4 regions of the Janthinobacterium amylolyticum genome follow, and region 2 is predicted to be linked to each of the others. Evidence: predicted binding sites of a transcription regulator. Region 2 holds the regulator's gene; each other region holds the start of a gene.

What was found. The regulator LexA, encoded in region 2, represses DNA repair genes until DNA is damaged. The targets are predictions, from matches to a motif close to ACTGTATNNNNATACAGT.
Region 1: a site for LexA is predicted at 2,714-2,731, ahead of ACQ4WR_RS27590 (LexA family protein). Genes of this name have one in related genera too.
Region 3: a site for LexA is predicted at 2,005-2,022, ahead of ACQ4WR_RS13250 (putative DNA modification/repair radical SAM protein). Genes of this name have one in related genera too.
Region 4: a site for LexA is predicted at 2,753-2,770, ahead of imuA (translesion DNA synthesis-associated protein ImuA). Genes of this name have one in related genera too.

What each region holds. Positions count from the first base shown of each region.
Region 1 covers NZ_JBNYXL010000019.1:6,190-10,399, reverse strand. Annotated here, with positions in the region: gene ACQ4WR_RS27600 (hypothetical protein) at 1-65, opposite strand, end outside; gene ACQ4WR_RS27595 (Y-family DNA polymerase) at 924-2,225, opposite strand; gene ACQ4WR_RS27590 (LexA family protein) at 2,227-2,649, opposite strand; gene ACQ4WR_RS27585 (SOS response-associated peptidase) at 2,772-3,455, opposite strand; gene ACQ4WR_RS27580 (hypothetical protein) at 3,651-4,210, shown strand, end outside.
Region 2 covers NZ_JBNYXL010000007.1:356,894-361,103, reverse strand. Annotated here, with positions in the region: gene ACQ4WR_RS17330 (replicative DNA helicase) at 1-191, opposite strand, end outside; gene rplI (50S ribosomal protein L9) at 327-782, opposite strand; gene rpsR (30S ribosomal protein S18) at 810-1,100, opposite strand; gene priB (primosomal replication protein N) at 1,126-1,425, opposite strand; gene rpsF (30S ribosomal protein S6) at 1,446-1,844, opposite strand; gene lexA (transcriptional repressor LexA) at 2,120-2,755, shown strand; gene ACQ4WR_RS17300 (cystathionine gamma-synthase family protein) at 2,825-4,066, opposite strand.
Region 3 covers NZ_JBNYXL010000005.1:387,361-391,570, reverse strand. Annotated here, with positions in the region: gene ACQ4WR_RS13265 (sulfate/molybdate ABC transporter ATP-binding protein) at 1-437, opposite strand, end outside; gene modB (molybdate ABC transporter permease subunit) at 455-1,126, opposite strand; gene modA (molybdate ABC transporter substrate-binding protein) at 1,142-1,900, opposite strand; gene ACQ4WR_RS13250 (putative DNA modification/repair radical SAM protein) at 2,037-3,269, shown strand; gene ACQ4WR_RS13245 (UdgX family uracil-DNA binding protein) at 3,266-4,210, shown strand, end outside.
Region 4 covers NZ_JBNYXL010000007.1:217,090-221,299, reverse strand. Annotated here, with positions in the region: gene ACQ4WR_RS16715 (glutathione binding-like protein) at 1-401, opposite strand, end outside; gene ACQ4WR_RS16710 (Y-family DNA polymerase) at 605-2,092, opposite strand; gene imuA (translesion DNA synthesis-associated protein ImuA) at 2,022-2,732, opposite strand; gene ACQ4WR_RS16700 (putative Na+/H+ antiporter) at 2,939-4,204, shown strand.

The DNA.
Region 1 (4,210 bases), on a different contig from region 2:
GCAAAACCCAGGCCTTGGCTGAAAGCGTTATAAAAACCATTCTGCAAGTCGAGATACGTACTCATGTTCGATTTCTCCATAAAATGTTTAGAAAGAATCTGCACAAACCAGTTCGTCATCTTGTCGAATTACATGCTAAGGAATTGCTGCTCATCCCCCTGTCAGCCCCCATGCATTGGCCGTTGGCGCTCCTGTCTGCGGCGTAGGGGCGAACGAAGGCACCGTACGAGTAACTGTTCGGAAAAAACGTTGTTCAAGGGTTGGAAAAGCCGTGACTCCGCAATTCTAATAACACTTAAAATTGAAAGCCGTGCTTGGCTGTTTGGCTAACACGCAACTCAATATAGCACCTGAGTTTTTGTGCATACACACGCTTTGTCACGCAGCGAACATTTAATATTGATGTAAATCAACATCGCCGGTAGGGCAATTTTTCGCTGCCGACATGGAAATATTTCGGCGGCAGATCGCATCCAAATCGATACGTTACGGCACAGCGCAAGCAGGTCGTCCGTGCGGCCAGCAGACGTGATGCAGCGCTCCGCGCGCCGCTGGAAATGGCGGCCAGGAATACAGGCAGACACCGGTGAATTTCGCGGCAAGGCTGCTGACACGCAAAAAAATAGCCACTTGAAAAAGTGGCCATGATCGTTGCAATCTGTATGCGCGCTTGGTGCCCGGAGCCGGAATCCAATCACCCGCAATAATGCGACTTACAGCGCATCATGGGGACATTTCGGGGAGGCGCAGATTCGATTCCAATAAATCAAACGTGTTACATACACGCGAGGATACCCACTATACACGCCATCGAGAGAAGGTCGAATTTTCACCAAGCAAGATAGTAATCGCATTCCGGTTCGCCCGAAACATTCGGACATCATCTACCAAAAGTCAAACCAATCGAATCTATAGTCCGGACCTTACTGCGCCTTCACTTTCGGCAACTCCATCCAGTTCGTGGTGTACCGCGGCGTCCGGTTTTCCGACAACATAGCCCAGCGCCGTATTAGGCCGGCCGAGCCCAGGTGTACCGTATCGCGCCCGAACCGTTCATTCAGGGCATCAAGCGCCGCCATGGCGCGTACTGAACGCGCACGATCCGGGGCAGCATCAAACAAGACGCCTTGGCGCCGCGTGTCCGCCTGCAGATCCATCAGCATAATTCCAGCTTTCTTGTACTTGAAGCCCTCGCGGAAAATCATGGCCAGGCCGTGCAGCGCCGCTCCGGCCAGCACGCGGTTATCCGCGCTGGGCTCAACCAAGGGAATCGTAATGCCATTGCTGTACTGCTCGTCCTTTTCACGGAACCGATTCGTTTGCACGAAAACATGCACGGCACCGCACAGGGAGTGCTGGCCGCGTAGCTTCTCGCCGGCGCGCGCGGCGTAGGTGGATATCGATTCGCCCAGCTCGGCGCACGTCATGACCATTGTGCCGAAGGAGCGCGACGACACAATTTCCTTGCGCGGCGGTGCCACCTCTTCCAGCTCCAGGCAGGAAATTCCGCGCAGCTCATTACACGTGCGCTCGAGCACGACGCCGAAGTGGGCCCGCATGATGCTGGGTGGTGCGTCCTTCAAATCCTGCACCGTGTTGATTCCCATGGCGCGCAGCTTGGCGCTAATGCGCCGGCCGACACCCCACACCTCCCCGACGTCAATACGCTGCAGCAGCCAGGCGGTACGGGCCTCCGACATGGTCGTGAAGTCGGCAACGCTGTCGAACAGCGGGAACTTCTTTGCCACATGGTTGGCCAGCTTGGCCAAGGTTTTCGACTCGCCCACACCCACACATACGGGAAGGCCGGTCCACTGCGCCACCTTGGCGCGGATATCCTGCCCCATGGCTGCCGGCGAAGCCCACAGGCCGCCCAGGCCGTTCAGGCTGAGAAACGATTCATCGATCGAATAGACCTCGACATTAGGGCTATAGGTCCGCAGGATGGTCATGATGCGGTTGCTCATGTCCGCGTAGAGTGTGTAATTTGAGGAAAGCCCCACAATTCCGTGCTGGTGCGCCAGGTCGCGCATCTGGAACCAGGGTGCTCCCATCGCAACGCCCAAGGCCTTCACCTCGTTCGACCTGGCCACCGCACAGCCGTCGTTGTTAGATAGGACCACCACCGGGCGGTCGCGCAAACGGGGATTGAAAGCACGCTCACAGCTGACGTACATATTGTTGACGTCGACAAGCGCAAAAATCTGCTTAGTCGGGTCGCCCATTTCAGACCCGCAGCTTGCGCACGACGCCGGTCACCACGCCCCAGATCTGCAGCTCGCTACCTTCAGCCAGGCAGATCGACTTGTATGCAGGGTTGTCTGGACGCAGTTCTACCCTGCCCCGCTGGCAATACAGGCGCTTGAGAGTGTATTCGGCATCGATGACGGCAATAACAATATGGCCGTGCAATGGCGCGACGGAGCGGTCGACCACTACCTTGTCGCCGTCCAGTATGCCGGCATCGCGCATCGAGTCGCCCTCGACCGTGAAAAAGAACGAGGCGGCCTTGTGCTGCACCAGCAGCGCATTCAGGTCCAGGCCGTCCTCTGTATAGTCGGCGGCCGGCGACGGGAACCCGGCTGATATGCGGTGCGAAATCTCCGGCCGCGCACTGGGGATCGGGTACTGCGCAAGCGGCGAAGGCACCTGCGACACGCCGGGCTGGCTAGATTGAAGTATTAATAATGTTGCATTCATGGCTGGCCAATATACTGTGTTTTTATACAGTATATCGACCGAAGCAAGAAACAGGAAGGATAAAATTGTTTCTAGAAAAGTGAGTCGGGCGGCGCCGAGTCAGCCTTCGCGGTCGGTTTCGCTCTTGTCCGAGGTGGCAACGGGTCGGGCTGCGCGACAAGCAGCTCCGCTGGATACTGCCGATAAACATCCTCTTCGGACACCAGCGAGCCGTTCAGCCAGCCCTGATATTGGTCCGGGTCCAGGATCATCACCATGCGTTTTTCGTCGTCCGGCTTGTGAAAGCGCTTCATCAGCGGATGCCCGTCGGCATTGATCGTCAGCATTGAAAACGAGAGCAGCTGGTTGGCCGGCCGATATTCCCAGATGCCGGCAATGGCCACCGGGCCACCGTCGGCGCGCTCGATACGCCAACGCACGGGTTTGCCGGTTTCGTAATTGGGCTCGAAAAAATTGGCGGCCGGGATGATGCAGAACTGCTTGCGCTTCCAGGCGCTGCGGAAGGATGGTTTGCTGGCCACTGTCTCGGTGCGCGCGTTGTAAGTCTGATGGGCCAGCTTGTGGTCTGCCCAATGCGGCACCATGCCGAACATGGCGGGAGCGATTTCCAGCTCGCCGGGCGCGTCATAGGAGCCGCGAAGGATGGGCGCCATGTAGCCGGGCCATGCTTCGGGCGGCAAGTCGAGCAGCGGGTATCCCGTCCGAAAGCTTTCTTCGATCTGCTCTTTACGGCTTGGGGTGTAGTCAGCGCACATTTGACCTCCAAATTTCGATGGATGGGCACAAAAACTACAGGCAAGGAGGTCGTTTAAATTTTTGTCGAACCTCTTGCAATCTCAACACTGGCGTGGCAAAAACAGTGATCCTTGCTCAAAAATGTTAAGATTTGCAAGCACTTTCTACGAATACGCGTAGAATACTTCAAGAACCTAAGCAAATATAGTACAAAAATGACACTCAAACCGCAGACCACTTGCAACGAAATACTTGAAATGATTCTTGCATCTGTGGATGAAGGTAAATTTCTTGACCATACTTCACAAGTAGCCTTAGATATCTTCGCTGAAATTGACAAGCTCGATAGCTCAGATCGAGACAAAGGGCTAGAGTTGCGGGCAATATTGCTTCACCTTTGTGGGGACCTGGATAGCGCGCTTGATGCGCTAGATCAACGCACTCACAAAAACTTAACCAAGAACTTAAATCTTTTGGCAAACTATAGTCGATGTGCAGCGGCGCAAGAAATTTACGCGCAGCTGGGAGACCCCCGAAACGGGATGTTTTGGGCACACACAGAGTTTGCGCAACCTATTGGCGCGTTTCGTAAGGTCGCGAGCTTTGCTCGCGAGGCTGAACGTATGCACCTCGTCAGTGGGAGCACCGATGCTGCCTCCTTAACTTTAGAGGAGATATTCATGATCGACGACGTGCTTAACGAACTAGGCATTTCTGATGCCAGTGCGGGTAAAGTTATGGAAGTTGCAGGCGACGTACTTGCAGAACATGGCTT
Region 2 (4,210 bases):
ACCATCTTGACGATTTGCTCGAAGATGATGCGATGGTCATAGCGATAGAAATCCTCCGCATGCATGAAGTCGGCGATGCGGTCATACGCGGCATTGTCGCGCAGCAGACCACCGATGACGGATTGTTCTGCTTCGATCGAATGCGGCGGAATACGGAGGGAATCCAGTTGCGGATCAGAGGGGGCGTTCATGGCGCGAATTATACCCGCTTCGGCGTCAGGGCAAAAAAAAAGGGCGAAAAATCGCGGAAAAAAAGGCCACAAAAAAGCCGGGCGAACCCGGCTTTTCATAGTGCGGCAGCGCTTGCGGGCCAGGCCCGCAGACGATTACGCGTTCGCGTCTGGTACGACAGCGATAACAACTTCCACGACCACGTCGGTGTGCAGAGCAACCGAAACGTTGTGCTCGCCAACGATCTTCAACGGGCCGGTAGGCATGCGGATTTGTGCTTTTTCAACAGCAAAACCTTGCTTGGTCAGCGCTTCAGCGATGTCGAAGTTGGTGACGGAACCGAACAGACGGCCATCAACACCAGCTTTTTGAGCAACTTGAACGGTCAGGCCGCTCAGTTTTTCGCCCTGGGCTTGCGATGCGGCCAGTTTGGCGGCAGCAGCTTTTTCCAGTTCGGCGCGCTTGACTTCGAATTCAGCCACAGCGGTTGCCGTGGCACGACGTGCCAGGCGTTGCGGGATCAGGAAGTTACGTGCGTAACCGTCTTTGACTTTGACGACTTCGCCGAGGTTACCGACGTTAACAACTTTTTCTAACAGAATGATTTGCATAGTTCTTCTCCAGGAATATCTGACCGATTAAGCGTGGTGCAGATCGGTGTATGGCAGCAGCGCGAGGAAGCGAGCGCGCTTGATTGCGGTGTCAACTTGGCGCTGGTAGTGCGCTTTGGTACCGGTCAGGCGTGCTGGCATGATCTTGCCGTTTTCTTGGACGAAGTCTTTCAGCGTGTCGACGTCTTTGTAGTCGACTTGCTCAACGTGAGCTGCGGTGAAGCGGCAGAACTTCTTGCGTTTGAACAACGGGTTTTGCTGTTTGCGTTTTTCTTTAAGCTTGAGCTTATTTTTGTCGAACTTTTTACCGAATGCCATGTCAGGCTCCTGTATCTAAAATGCGCTAGTCAGAATTGACTGCACTAAAATCAATGATGTGAAACACCAAACTCTTGCTGTTGCGGCTCTTCCTGGCCAGGAAACCCGTGAACTGATACACCCCACCCAAGTTTGCCTGACTGAACCGGCCTGAGATTTCGCCAGCGGCTAGCGCGGCAACATCAAACTCGGTCAAACGGGCAATCCCTGCTTCCATCTGCTGCGAACTGTGCTGCAATACTGCATTCACAATCGGCAGCCCTGCCGGGGTATAGCGCAATATTTCGCGCTCGGCAATGATGGCGGTTACTTGTAGCTGGTTCAGCGCACGATCCTGGTCAAGAATTAAGCTGCTGCTGCGGCTGGAGCGGCTGGAGCGGCTGCTGGTGCTTCGGTGCGGTGGCTTTTGGCCGCGTCTTCGCGTTGTACCGATTTCATCATCGGCGAAGGAGCTGTTTCAGCTTTCTTCATTTTAACGGTCAGGTGACGCAACACGGCATCATTGAATTTGAATGCTGTTTCCAACTCGACCAGGGTCTCGTTGTCGCATTCGATGTTCAGGCAGATGTAGTGTGCTTTAGGCAGCTTTTGGATCGAGTAAGCCATTTGACGGCGGCCCCAATCTTCCACGCGGTGAACCGAACCGCCGCGGGTGGTTACGCTGGCTTTGTAGCGTTCGATCATCGCGGGCACTTGCTCGCTTTGGTCCGGATGGACGATAAAGACTATTTCATAATGACGCATGCAAACTCCTTCAGGTCGGATTGATAATCGCCCACCCCGGCGTCAAGACGGGTGTGGGAAGGTCAGCCGAAGATTATAACCGCCTTTTGCAAACGTTTCAATCATTCCTTCCACCTGCACCCGAAAAGTCCGCGCGCCGCGCCGCTTTTCATCGGTGCACAAGTATTTCTTGCGAAATCCGCCCAAAATACGGAAATCCCCTTGCATAGTGGACGATACTGTACAAAAATACAGACTGTTCATATAGACAGCATTTTAGTATGCACCCACCGCTCATGATCAAGCTGACAGCACGACAAGAACAAATCCTGAACCTGATCAAGGACGCGATTGAAAATACGGGTTTCCCTCCCACCCGTGCCGAGATCGCCAATGAATTGGGCTTCAAATCGGCCAACGCGGCCGAAGAGCATTTGCAGGCCCTGGCCCGCAAGGGCGCCATCGAGATTTCGCCGGGCACCTCGCGCGGCATCCGCCTGATCGGCGCTGCCGCAGAAACCCTGCCATCGAAGGTGCCGGCAGCGCTGCTGATGTCGCTGCCGCTGATCGGCCGGGTGGCGGCCGGCTCGCCCATCCTGGCGCAGGAAAACCTGGAAGCGAGCTACAACGTCGACCCTGCCCTGTTCTCGGCCAAGCCCGACTTCCTGCTGAAGGTGCGCGGCTGGTCCATGCGCGACGCCGGCATCATGGATGGCGACTTGCTGGCCGTGAAAAAGGTCGACAGCGCCAAGAACGGCCAGATCGTCGTCGCCCGCATCGGCGACGAAGTCACCGTCAAGCGCTACAAAAAAACCGGTTCCGTCATCGAACTGCTGCCGGAAAACCCCGACTTCAAGGTGATCACCGTGTCGCCGGAAGACGAGTTTGCTTTGGAAGGTTTGGCGGTAGGCTTGATGCGCAGCTGGCATTAAATTGCCGCACGTAAAAAAGGGCCGCGACAGCATCACTGTCGCGGCCCTTTTTACATGGTGCGCGGCTGCTTATGCGTCCAGTGCGTTGCTGAAATCTTCCAATAAGTCTGCTTCATCTTCGATACCGACAGACACGCGAATCAAGGACTCGGCAATGCCCATGCTGGCGCGGCGCTCGGCGCCCATCTCATAAAAGATCGTGTGGGCGACAGGAATCACCAGGGTGCGCGTGTCGCCCAGGTTGCTCGCGGGAATAGCCAGGTTCAACCGATTGAGGAAATCGAAGCAGTCGATGCCATCCTTCAGCTCAAAGCTGAACAGCGAACCATAGCTGCGGAACAGGTCCGTCGCCAGCGCATGTTGCGGGTGCGACGCCAGGCCCGGGTAATGCACGGCAGCCACTCGTGGGTCGGCGGCAAGCATGGTCGCCAGCGCCAGGGCGTTCGAGCAGGTGCGGTCCATGCGCAAGGCCATGGTTTCCGCGCCGACAGCAATATGGTGCGCCGCTTCCGGACCCAGCGAGGCGCCGAAATCGCGCAAGGCCTTGGCGCGGATTTGCGCGATGCCCCACTGCGCCGGCGCCGCCTTTTTATAATTTTCAAAGATGTTCGGGTACCGCGTCCAGTCGAACACGCCCGTATCCGTCAGGCTGCCGCCCAGCGCATTGCCGTGGCCGCCGATGGATTTCGTCAAGGCGTTCACCACCAGGCCCGCACCCACGGCTTTCGGGCGGAACAGATACGGCGTCGTCATGGTGTTGTCGACGATGTAGAGGATGCCTTTTTCACGGCACAGGTCGCCGATTTTCTTCAGGTCGGCGATCTGCGTACGGGGATTGGCGATGGTTTCCACAAACACGATGCGCGTGGCCGGCGTAATGGCGGCCGCCACGTTGGCCACCTCGGTGGCGTCGACGAACGACACGCCGATGCCCTGCCCCGTCACCGTTTGCCACAGGCTGTTGGTGTTGCCAAACAAAAACGCCGACGAGACGACATGGTCGCCCGCGCGCAACAGCGACTGCACCACGGCGCCGATGGCGCCCATGCCGGTGGCGAAGCACAAAGTCGCCACGCCGTCTTCCATCTTGTTGACCTTGTCTTCCAGCGCGGAAACGGTCGGGTTACCCTGGCGGCCATAGCGGAAGCCTGGCTCCTTGCCCTGGAACACGGAAGCAAGCTGGCGCGCATCGGCGTAGCCAAAGGCAACGGAAGTGTGCACGGGCTTGTGCAAGGAGCCGTGCTCGATGCCCTTGCGGCGGTCGTTGTGCAGGATGGTGGTGGTGAAGCCGTAGTTTTTTTTGGTAGTCATGGTGGAAGTTCCAAATACTCGTCTTGCCGCTTAACCCAAGGCAAGTGCTGGGGTCAGTCCCTTCGGGATCGGAATGCGCACCACTGGCGCGCACTCCCCCGGCGGGTCTGACCCCGAAAAAAAAGCCCGGCAATAGCCGGGCCC
Region 3 (4,210 bases), on a different contig from region 2:
CGCTGGCCTCCGGACAACTCGTCGGGGAACTGGTGCGCCAGTTCCTGCAAGTGAAACGCGTCGAGCCAATGCTCGACCTTGGCCAATTTTTCGCGCGCGCGCGGATTGAACCAGCCCCTTGCCAGGCCAAAACCCACGTTCTGGCGCACGGTCAGGTGCGGGAACAGCGCGTAGTCCTGGAACAGATACGCCACGTTGCGCTGCTGCGGCGGCAGGTTGATGCCGGCGGCCGAATCGAACAGGGTGCGTCCGTTCAGGCGGATATGGCCCGCGTCCGGCGTGAAGAGGCCGGCAATGGCTTTCAAGGTCATGCTCTTGCCGGCGCCGGACGGGCCATACATGGCGATGCGCTGGCTGGTGGAGTTGCATTGCACCTGCAAGTCAAAGCGGCGCTTGCCGGAGCGCAAGGTGGCGCGGAGGTCGAGGTCGAGTTGCATGGGCGTCATCCTGGCCGTCATTTGTGCGCGATGCGCCCGGGCGCCAGGCGGCCCGCCGACAGCAGCACGACGATGCAGACGACGGAGGTGATCAGCACCAGGGTGTTGGCGACGTCGTCCTGGCCCGCCTGCACGGCTTCATACACGGCGACGGACAAAGTCTGCGTCTTGCCGGGAATGCTGCCGGCCACCATCAGGGTGGCGCCAAACTCGCCCAGCGCGCGCACAAAGCCCAGCAGCACGCCGGCCAGGATGCCGCGCCAGGCCAGCGGCAAGGTGACGCGGAAAAAGATCGCCATTTCCGAGATGCCCAGCACGCGGGCGGCCTGTTCCAGCTGGCCATCGACGGCTTCGAAGGCGGCGCGCGCCGGCTTGAAGACGAGGGGAAACGCCACCACCGTGGAAGCGATCACGGCGCCTTGCCACGTAAAAATCAGGTTGATGCCGAAGTTGTCCTGCAGCCAGATACCCAGGGTGCCGCGCCGGCCCAGCAGGACCAGCAGGTAGTAGCCAAGCACGGTAGGCGGCATCACCATGGGCAGGGTCAAGAGGGCGTCGAGCAGTTCGCGCCCGGGAAAGCGCGTGCGCGCCAGCAGATAGCCCGTGCCGATGCCGAGCAGCAAATTGAGCGCCGTGGCCCACGCCGCCACTTTCAGCGACAGGGCCAGCGCGGTCCAGGCGATATCCATGTGCAGTCGTTTGCTTTATGGCTTTTTAAAACCGTACTTGGCGAGGATGGCTTGCGCCGGCGCCGTCTGCAAATAGCTGACGAAACGCTTGGCTTCGGCCGCATTGCCGCTATCCTTGATGGTGGCGATCGGGTACAGCACGGGCGCGTCCAGCGGCACTTCCAGCACCACGTTGACTTTATCCTTCATGATGGCCGCATCGGTGGCATAGACAAAGCCCGCATCGACTTCGCCGCGCGCCACGTAATCGAGCGACTGGCGCACGTTCTGCGTGCCGATAGCCTTCGGCTGCACGGCATCCCACAGCTTGGCCTTTTTCAATGCGCCTTCGGAGTAGCGGCCGACGGGCACGCTGGCCGGGTTGGCGATGGCCACGCGCGTCACGCCCTTCTGCGTCAGGTCCGTCAGGCTCTTGATGCCCAGCTTGCTGTCGTGCGGCACGATCAGCACCAGGCTGTTGCTGACGAAGTCCTGGCGGTCGGCCGGCAGCACCAGGCCCTGCTTTTGCGCCGCATCCATGGTTTCCTGGTCGGCCGAGGCAAACACGTCGACAGGCGCGCCCTTGACGATCTGCTGCAGCAGCACGCCCGAGGCGGCGAAGTTCAAGGACACCTTGCTGCCCGGATACTGCGCCTCATACCCGTGCGCCGCATCCTTGAACGCATTCGTCAGGCTGGCCGCGGCCGACACCACCACTTCGCCGGCAAGGGCGGACGAGGCGGCGGTGGCAAAGAGGGCGGCGCCGAGCAGTTTGGCGAGGGAGGTGAGGCGCATGATCGTATCCTTAATGAGAAGAGAACCAGGCCCGTAATATACACCGATATATAACGTTCTGCCATGCAGCAAGTCAAGGCTGTGCCATGCCAATTTCCTGATATACTGTATATAAACACAGTATATCGAGGCAGCCATGGAATTGACGGACAAGCTGGAAATCCTGGCCGATGCGGCCAAGTACGACGCTTCCTGCGCCAGCAGCGGCGCGCCCAGGCGCGATTCCATCGGCAAGGAGGGCTTTGGCGCCACCTCGGGCATGGGCATTTGCCACAGCTATACGCCGGACGGACGCTGCGTCTCGCTGCTCAAGATCCTGCTGACGAATTACTGCCTGTACGATTGCCAGTACTGCGTCAACCGCCGCACGTCGAACGTGCCGCGCGCGCGCTTTACGGTGGCCGAAGTGGTGAAACTGACGGCCGACTTTTACCTGCGCAATTACATCGACGGCCTGTTCCTCAGTTCCGGCATCATCCAGTCGGCCGACTACACGATGGAACAACTGGTGCAGGTGGCGCGCGAATTGCGCGAGGTGCATCAGTTCCGCGGCTACATCCATTTGAAAACCATCCCTGACGCCGATCCCGCGCTGATCGCCCAGGCGGGCCGCTATGCCGACCGGCTCAGCGTCAACATCGAATTGCCGACACAAGACAGCGTGCAAAAGCTGGCGCCGGAAAAAAGCGTGCATACGATCAAGCTGGCGATGGGTTCCATCCGCCGCAAGCTCGATGAAAAGGCCGAGGAGCCAAAGTCGCCGCGCTTCGCGCCGGCCGGGCAAAGCACGCAGATGATCGTCGGCGCCGACGCCAGCGACGACCAGCAGATTCTCTCCACGGCCGAAACCCTGTACGGCAGCTACAAGCTCAAGCGCGTGTACTACTCGGCCTTCAGCCCGATTCCCGACAGCCCGAAAAGCGTGCCGCTGGCGCCGCCACCCATGCTGCGCGAACACCGTTTATATCAAGCCGACTTTTTGCTGCGCAGCTATGGTTTCCAGGCCAGCGAATTGCTGCCCGCCACGGGCGGCAACCTGGCGCTCGATATCGACCCGAAATTGGCGTGGGCGCTGGCGCACCGCGAACACTTTCCGCTGGACTTGAACCGCGCCGCGCAGCACATGATCGCCCGCGTGCCCGGCATCGGCCTGCGCAATGCCCAGCGCATCATCGACCTGCGCCGCCTGCGGCAGGTGCGCTACGCCGATTTGTCGCGCCTGCGCTGCAGCATGAAGAAAATCGCCCCCTTCATCATCACGGCCGATTACTTTCCGGCGCGCGACACCACCACTTCGGAACAGCTGCGCCGCGCCATGGCCGAAGCGCCACAACAGATGAACCTGTGGCCGGAGCTGCAGGCCGCATGAGCGCGATGGTGCGGCTGGCGCAGTGCTTCGACGAGTGGCGCGCGGCCGCGCGCGAGCTGATCGCGCTCCGGGTGCCGCCGGCGCACGTGCAATGGCAGTCGCGCCCCGGCGAAGGCGACCTGTTTTCCGCCGCGCCAGAGGCAACGGATGCGAACGCTCCCCAGTTGCGCCTGCCGCGCCAGCTGGTGGAGCTGCTGCAGACGGCCGCCTGTTTCAACGTGGCTGACCGCTGGGCCTTTTTGTACCAGGTGCTCTGGCGCTGGCAGCAGGGCCAGCACGACGTGATCTCGCCTGCAGACGCGGATGGCGCGCGCCTGCACGCCATGGTCAAGGCCGTGCACCGCGAGGAGCACGACATGCATGCGTATGTGCGCTTTCGCGAGCGGGCGGAAAGCGCGGGCGCGCCCCGCTTTGTCGCCTGGTTCGAACCCGTGCACGAGGTACTGCCGCAAGTGGCGCGCCACTTCGCGCGCCGCATGGGATCGACCAGCTGGATGATCGCCACGCCCGCCGCCAGCATGCTGTGGGACGGCAGCGCCTTGCATGCGGGACCGGCCCTGATGAGCGGCGCGGCCGATATCGACGACGCGGGCGAAGCCCTTTGGCTGACCTACTACCGCAGCATTTTCAACCCCGCACGCGTGAATGCCGACTTGCTGCACAGCCATATCCCCTCGCGCTTCTGGAAAAATTTGCCGGAAGGCGCCATCGTGCCCGCCATGCTGAGCAGCGCCGCCAACGGCGAGCGCCGCACGGGCCAGACGGCCAGCGTGGGCCAGCGCAGCGGCGCGGCCATGATCCCGATAGCCGCCGAACGTGCCCAGCCCGTGCGCGACCTGCCCACCACCCTGGACCAGTGCCGCCGCTGCGCACTGTGGCAGCACGCCACGCAAGCCGTGCCCGGCATTGGTCCGGTGCAGGCACGCATCATGCTGGTAGGC
Region 4 (4,210 bases), 140 kb from region 2:
CCCACCTGGCCAAACATGGGGCCGATACCGCCCATCTGGAACATCAGCCACTGGATGGTTTCATAGCGCAGGGCCGCATCCTGCGGGATAAATTTGCCCGTCTTCTCGGCCAGGTACAGCAGGATGGCGCCCGACTCGAACAGGGCCAGCGGCTGGCCGCCGGGACCGTCCGGGTCGAGGATGGCGGGGATCTTGTTGTTCGGATTCAGGGACAGGAACTCGGGCGATGTCTGGTCGTTGCGCTCGAAGCTGACCAGGTGCGGCTCGTACGCCAGGCCCGTTTCTTCCAGCAGGATGGAAACCTTGATGCCATTCGGCGTGGGCAGCGAATACAGCTGCAGGCGTTCAGGATGCCGGGCAGGCCATTTCTGGGTGATGGGGAAATCGGAAAGCTGTGACATGGAAATCCTTTCAGGTGAACGGCGCTGCGCCGGGATACCGCGCGCGGAACGATGCCGGCAAGTATAGCCAAGCCTCGGCGCTTCTGCTGGGCAGCTCTGAAACTGGCCGGCCCCGGCGTGCCTGTCCCAACGTGCCTGTCCCAACTTGCCTGCGCCAGGCAGCTTGTGCCGGCCCGCTTGTGCCGGCTTGCCACGGCCGGCCCTCAGCCAAACAAGCCATGCAGGAACCAGCGCGGCGCCGCGTCTTCGCCGCTGCCGGCGATGCGTTCGCGGTAGACCCAGTAATGGGCGTGGTCGAGCCCTTCGGCAATAAAATAATCACGCGCCTGCGACTGGCCCCACCAGCCCGCCTCGATGCGCTCGGCAACAGACACCATTTTCAAGGGGGAGCCATAGAAGGGCCGGTGCTCGCGCATCAGCAGGGCCACCGGCTGCGCCAGCAGCCAGCCGGGACGGGGCATGCCGGGCAAGCCGGGCGGCAAGTCCGGCGCCGCGCTTTTTCCTGCCGGCCTGGTGGGCAGCGGCAGCCACTGGTTGGCCGCCTCGGGACGGTAATCGGCGCGCGGCGCCGCCTGCAAGACATTCTCGCTGCCCAGGCGCGCCACCAGCAATTCCATCAAACGCTGGCGCTCCTGCGGCGTGCCGCCCGGTTCGGGAAACAGGCTGTCGCTGGGCGGCGCCATCGGCTGCACTTGCAGCGCTTCCAGGCTCAGGCCGATCACGGGCGCGTCCAGCACCAGCTGCGCCAGGCGCTCCTTGAGCAGGCGCACCAGGTGCTCGTCGCGCCAGACGGCCTCGCCCAGCGCCAGGTCGATGACGGTGGGCGGACGCGCCACCCGGCCCCGCCCGTGGGCCAGCAGCAGCTGGATGCGCTCGACGGCGAATTGCCGCGCGCACAGCCAGCCCGTCATTTGCTGCAGCAGGCGGCGCGCGCCAAACAGCAGCGCGTCGGCGTGTTCCACGCGGTCGAACAATTCCAGGCTGGCGCGGAACGTGGGCGGCGCTTCGAGCCAGACGAACAGTTCCGTGCTGTGGCCATGCGCATCGTCGAGCATGTCCAGCAGGGCCGCGCCGCAGCGGCGCTGCAAGCCGGGCCGGGGCAAGTGGCGCAGCTGCCCCAGGGTGCGGCAGCCGATACCCTCGAACCAGTCCAGGTAGGGGCGCGCGGGCGGCAGCAGGGCGCACGGCAAAGCGTCGAGGCGGCGCGCCAGGCTGTCCATGCCGAGTACCCGGCCCCGGCGCGTAGGAGCGCGCGCCAGCAGCCAGGCGCCGCGCGCCGTGGGGGCGCACGACAACGCGCCCGTGTAGCCGAGCGCACGCAAGCTGGCCGCGATGCTGCGGCACAGGGCGCGCACGCCACCGAACAGGCGCAGGCTGGCACCTGCGTCCACCAGCAGGGTCGCTTCCTCGCCCTGCGCCACCAGTGGCGAATATTGCAGCAGCGCCAGCGCCACCGCCTGCAGCGCTTGCGCTTCCAGCTCGGGCGAGCGTTCGTGCAGGCGCGCCTGCGGCGCCAGCATCAGGGCGCCGGCACGCCGCATGCCCGGCTTGATGCCGGCCTCCCGCGCCAGCGGCGACAGGGCCATCACTTGCTCCTGCTCCAGTACCACGCCCAGCTGGTCAGCCGACCAGCGCGGGCAAAACACTTCGAGCGGGAGCCGGGGCAGGCACAGGCCGATCCAGAGTCGCATGGCGTCGCAGTAAAGAAGGAGGTTGCAGGGGCAGGAACAACGGCGCATCGCGCTGCGGTCCCCGGCGCTTGATGAAGCCGATCTCGATGCCGCCGGCGGCCGGGCGCACGGACAGGCGCAAAGGCGCCGGCGAGGCATCCTGCGCGCCGTGCAAGGGACGCAGCATGCAGAACAGGGTATTGCCGCCTTGTGCCGCCAGGTGCAGGCGGCGCAGGCTGTCGGCGCGCACTTGCGATTGCCAGAACAGCAAGGCGCCGCAACTGCCGCTGCGCAAGATATTTTCCGCCGCCCACAAGGCATCCTTGCTGCTGGCGCTTTTAAGCCACAGCAGTTGCGACGGCGCCAGCCCTTGCGCGGCCAGGGCCAGCGCCTGCGGCGGATGGGGCGGCTGCAACAGCACGATGGACTGTCCCGTCAATTGCGCCAGCGCGGGCGCCAGCAGGCGCAATTCGCCGCTGCCCGGCTGCTGCACCAGTAAATCGATCAGGCTGCCACTGGGCCAGCCGCCGCCAGGCAACTGTGCCGACAGCGTGGCAAAGCCCGTGTCCAGGCAGCGCGTGGCGCCCTGCCCCAGCTGCGATGCGCGCCATAAAGACGGGTGCAAGGCTTCCGGCGACGCCATCAATTGGGAATGTTGCATGATTGAATAGAGAGATGAATACTGTATGCATATACAGTACTATCCAGACCCGCTTTTGGCAAGGCTTATCTGTATATCATCTGCCCGGGGGCCGTTCCGGCATGTCCGAAAAACCCCGTTTCCGGCATCGATTGCTGTACCATAAGCACTCTCCTTACCGCTCGGCAATGTACCGGGCGGCTTTCTCCGTCCATAAGGAAACGCATTTGACCACCATCCAAATCATCAGCGCCATCGTCTTCGGCCTTGCGCTCATCCACACCTTCGCCGCCAAGTCTTTTGAAACATTGTCGCGGCGCCACCCCCGCCATGCGGGCCTGCTGCATTTGCTGGGCGAAGTGGAAGTCGTGTTCGGCTTCTGGGCTTTCATTTTGATCATCATCATGGCCTTCGTCTCGGGCGGCGATGCGGCCATCGAGTATGCCGAGTCGCGCCAGTACACGGAACCGCTGTTCGTCTTTGTCGTCATGGTGGTGGCCGCCTCGCGCCCCGTGCTCGACGCCGTGCAGCGCCTGCTCAAAGGCGTGGCGCGCGTGATGCCGCTGCGCACGGAACTGGCGCTCGTCTGGCTGGGCCTGGCACTCGTGCCCCTGACGGGCTCATTGATCACGGAACCGGCCGCCATGACCCTGGCCGCGCTGATGCTGGCGCCGCAAATCTTCCGCCCGGGCATTCCTGAATGGCTGAAATACGGCGCCCTGGGCGTGCTGTTCGTCAACGTTTCCATCGGCGGCACCCTGACCTCGTATGCGGCGCCGCCCGTGCTGATGGTGGCCACCACCTGGAACTGGGACAGCGCCTACATGGCCAGCCACTTCGGCTGGAAGGCCGCCATCGCCGTGCTGGTCAACGCCACGGGCGTGAGCATATTGCTGCGCAAATATCTGCACAGCAATACCTCCGACATCAAGCCAAAGGCCGGTGAAGTCGAAGCGCCGAAAGTGCCGCTGGCCGTCAGCCTCGTGCACATGATCGTGCTGGCCGGCGTGGTGACACTGGCGCACCACCCCGTGCTGTTCATCGGCCTGTTCCTGTTCTTCCTCGGTTTCGTGCAGGCGTACGAGCGCTATCAAAGCCCGCTGATCCTGAAGGAAGGCTTGCTCGTCGGCTTCTTCCTGGGCGGCCTGGTGGTGCTGGGCGGCATGCAGCAATGGTGGTTGCAGCCCATCGTCTCCAGCCTGAAGCCGCTGGCCCTGTTCTTCGGCGCCCTGGGCCTGACGGCCATCACCGACAATGCGGCGCTGACTTACCTGGGCTCGCTGATCGTCGGCATGACGGACGAAGCAAAATACATGCTGATGGCTGGCGCCGTGGCCGGTGGCGGCCTGACCGTCATCGCCAATGCGCCGAACCCTGCCGGCGTGTCCCTGCTGCGCCGCGGCTTCAAGGATGAATCGATCGGCGCCATCGGCCTGCTGGCGGGCGCCCTGCTGCCCACCGCCGTGGCGGGCCTGGCCTTCCTGGCCCTGTAAACCGCA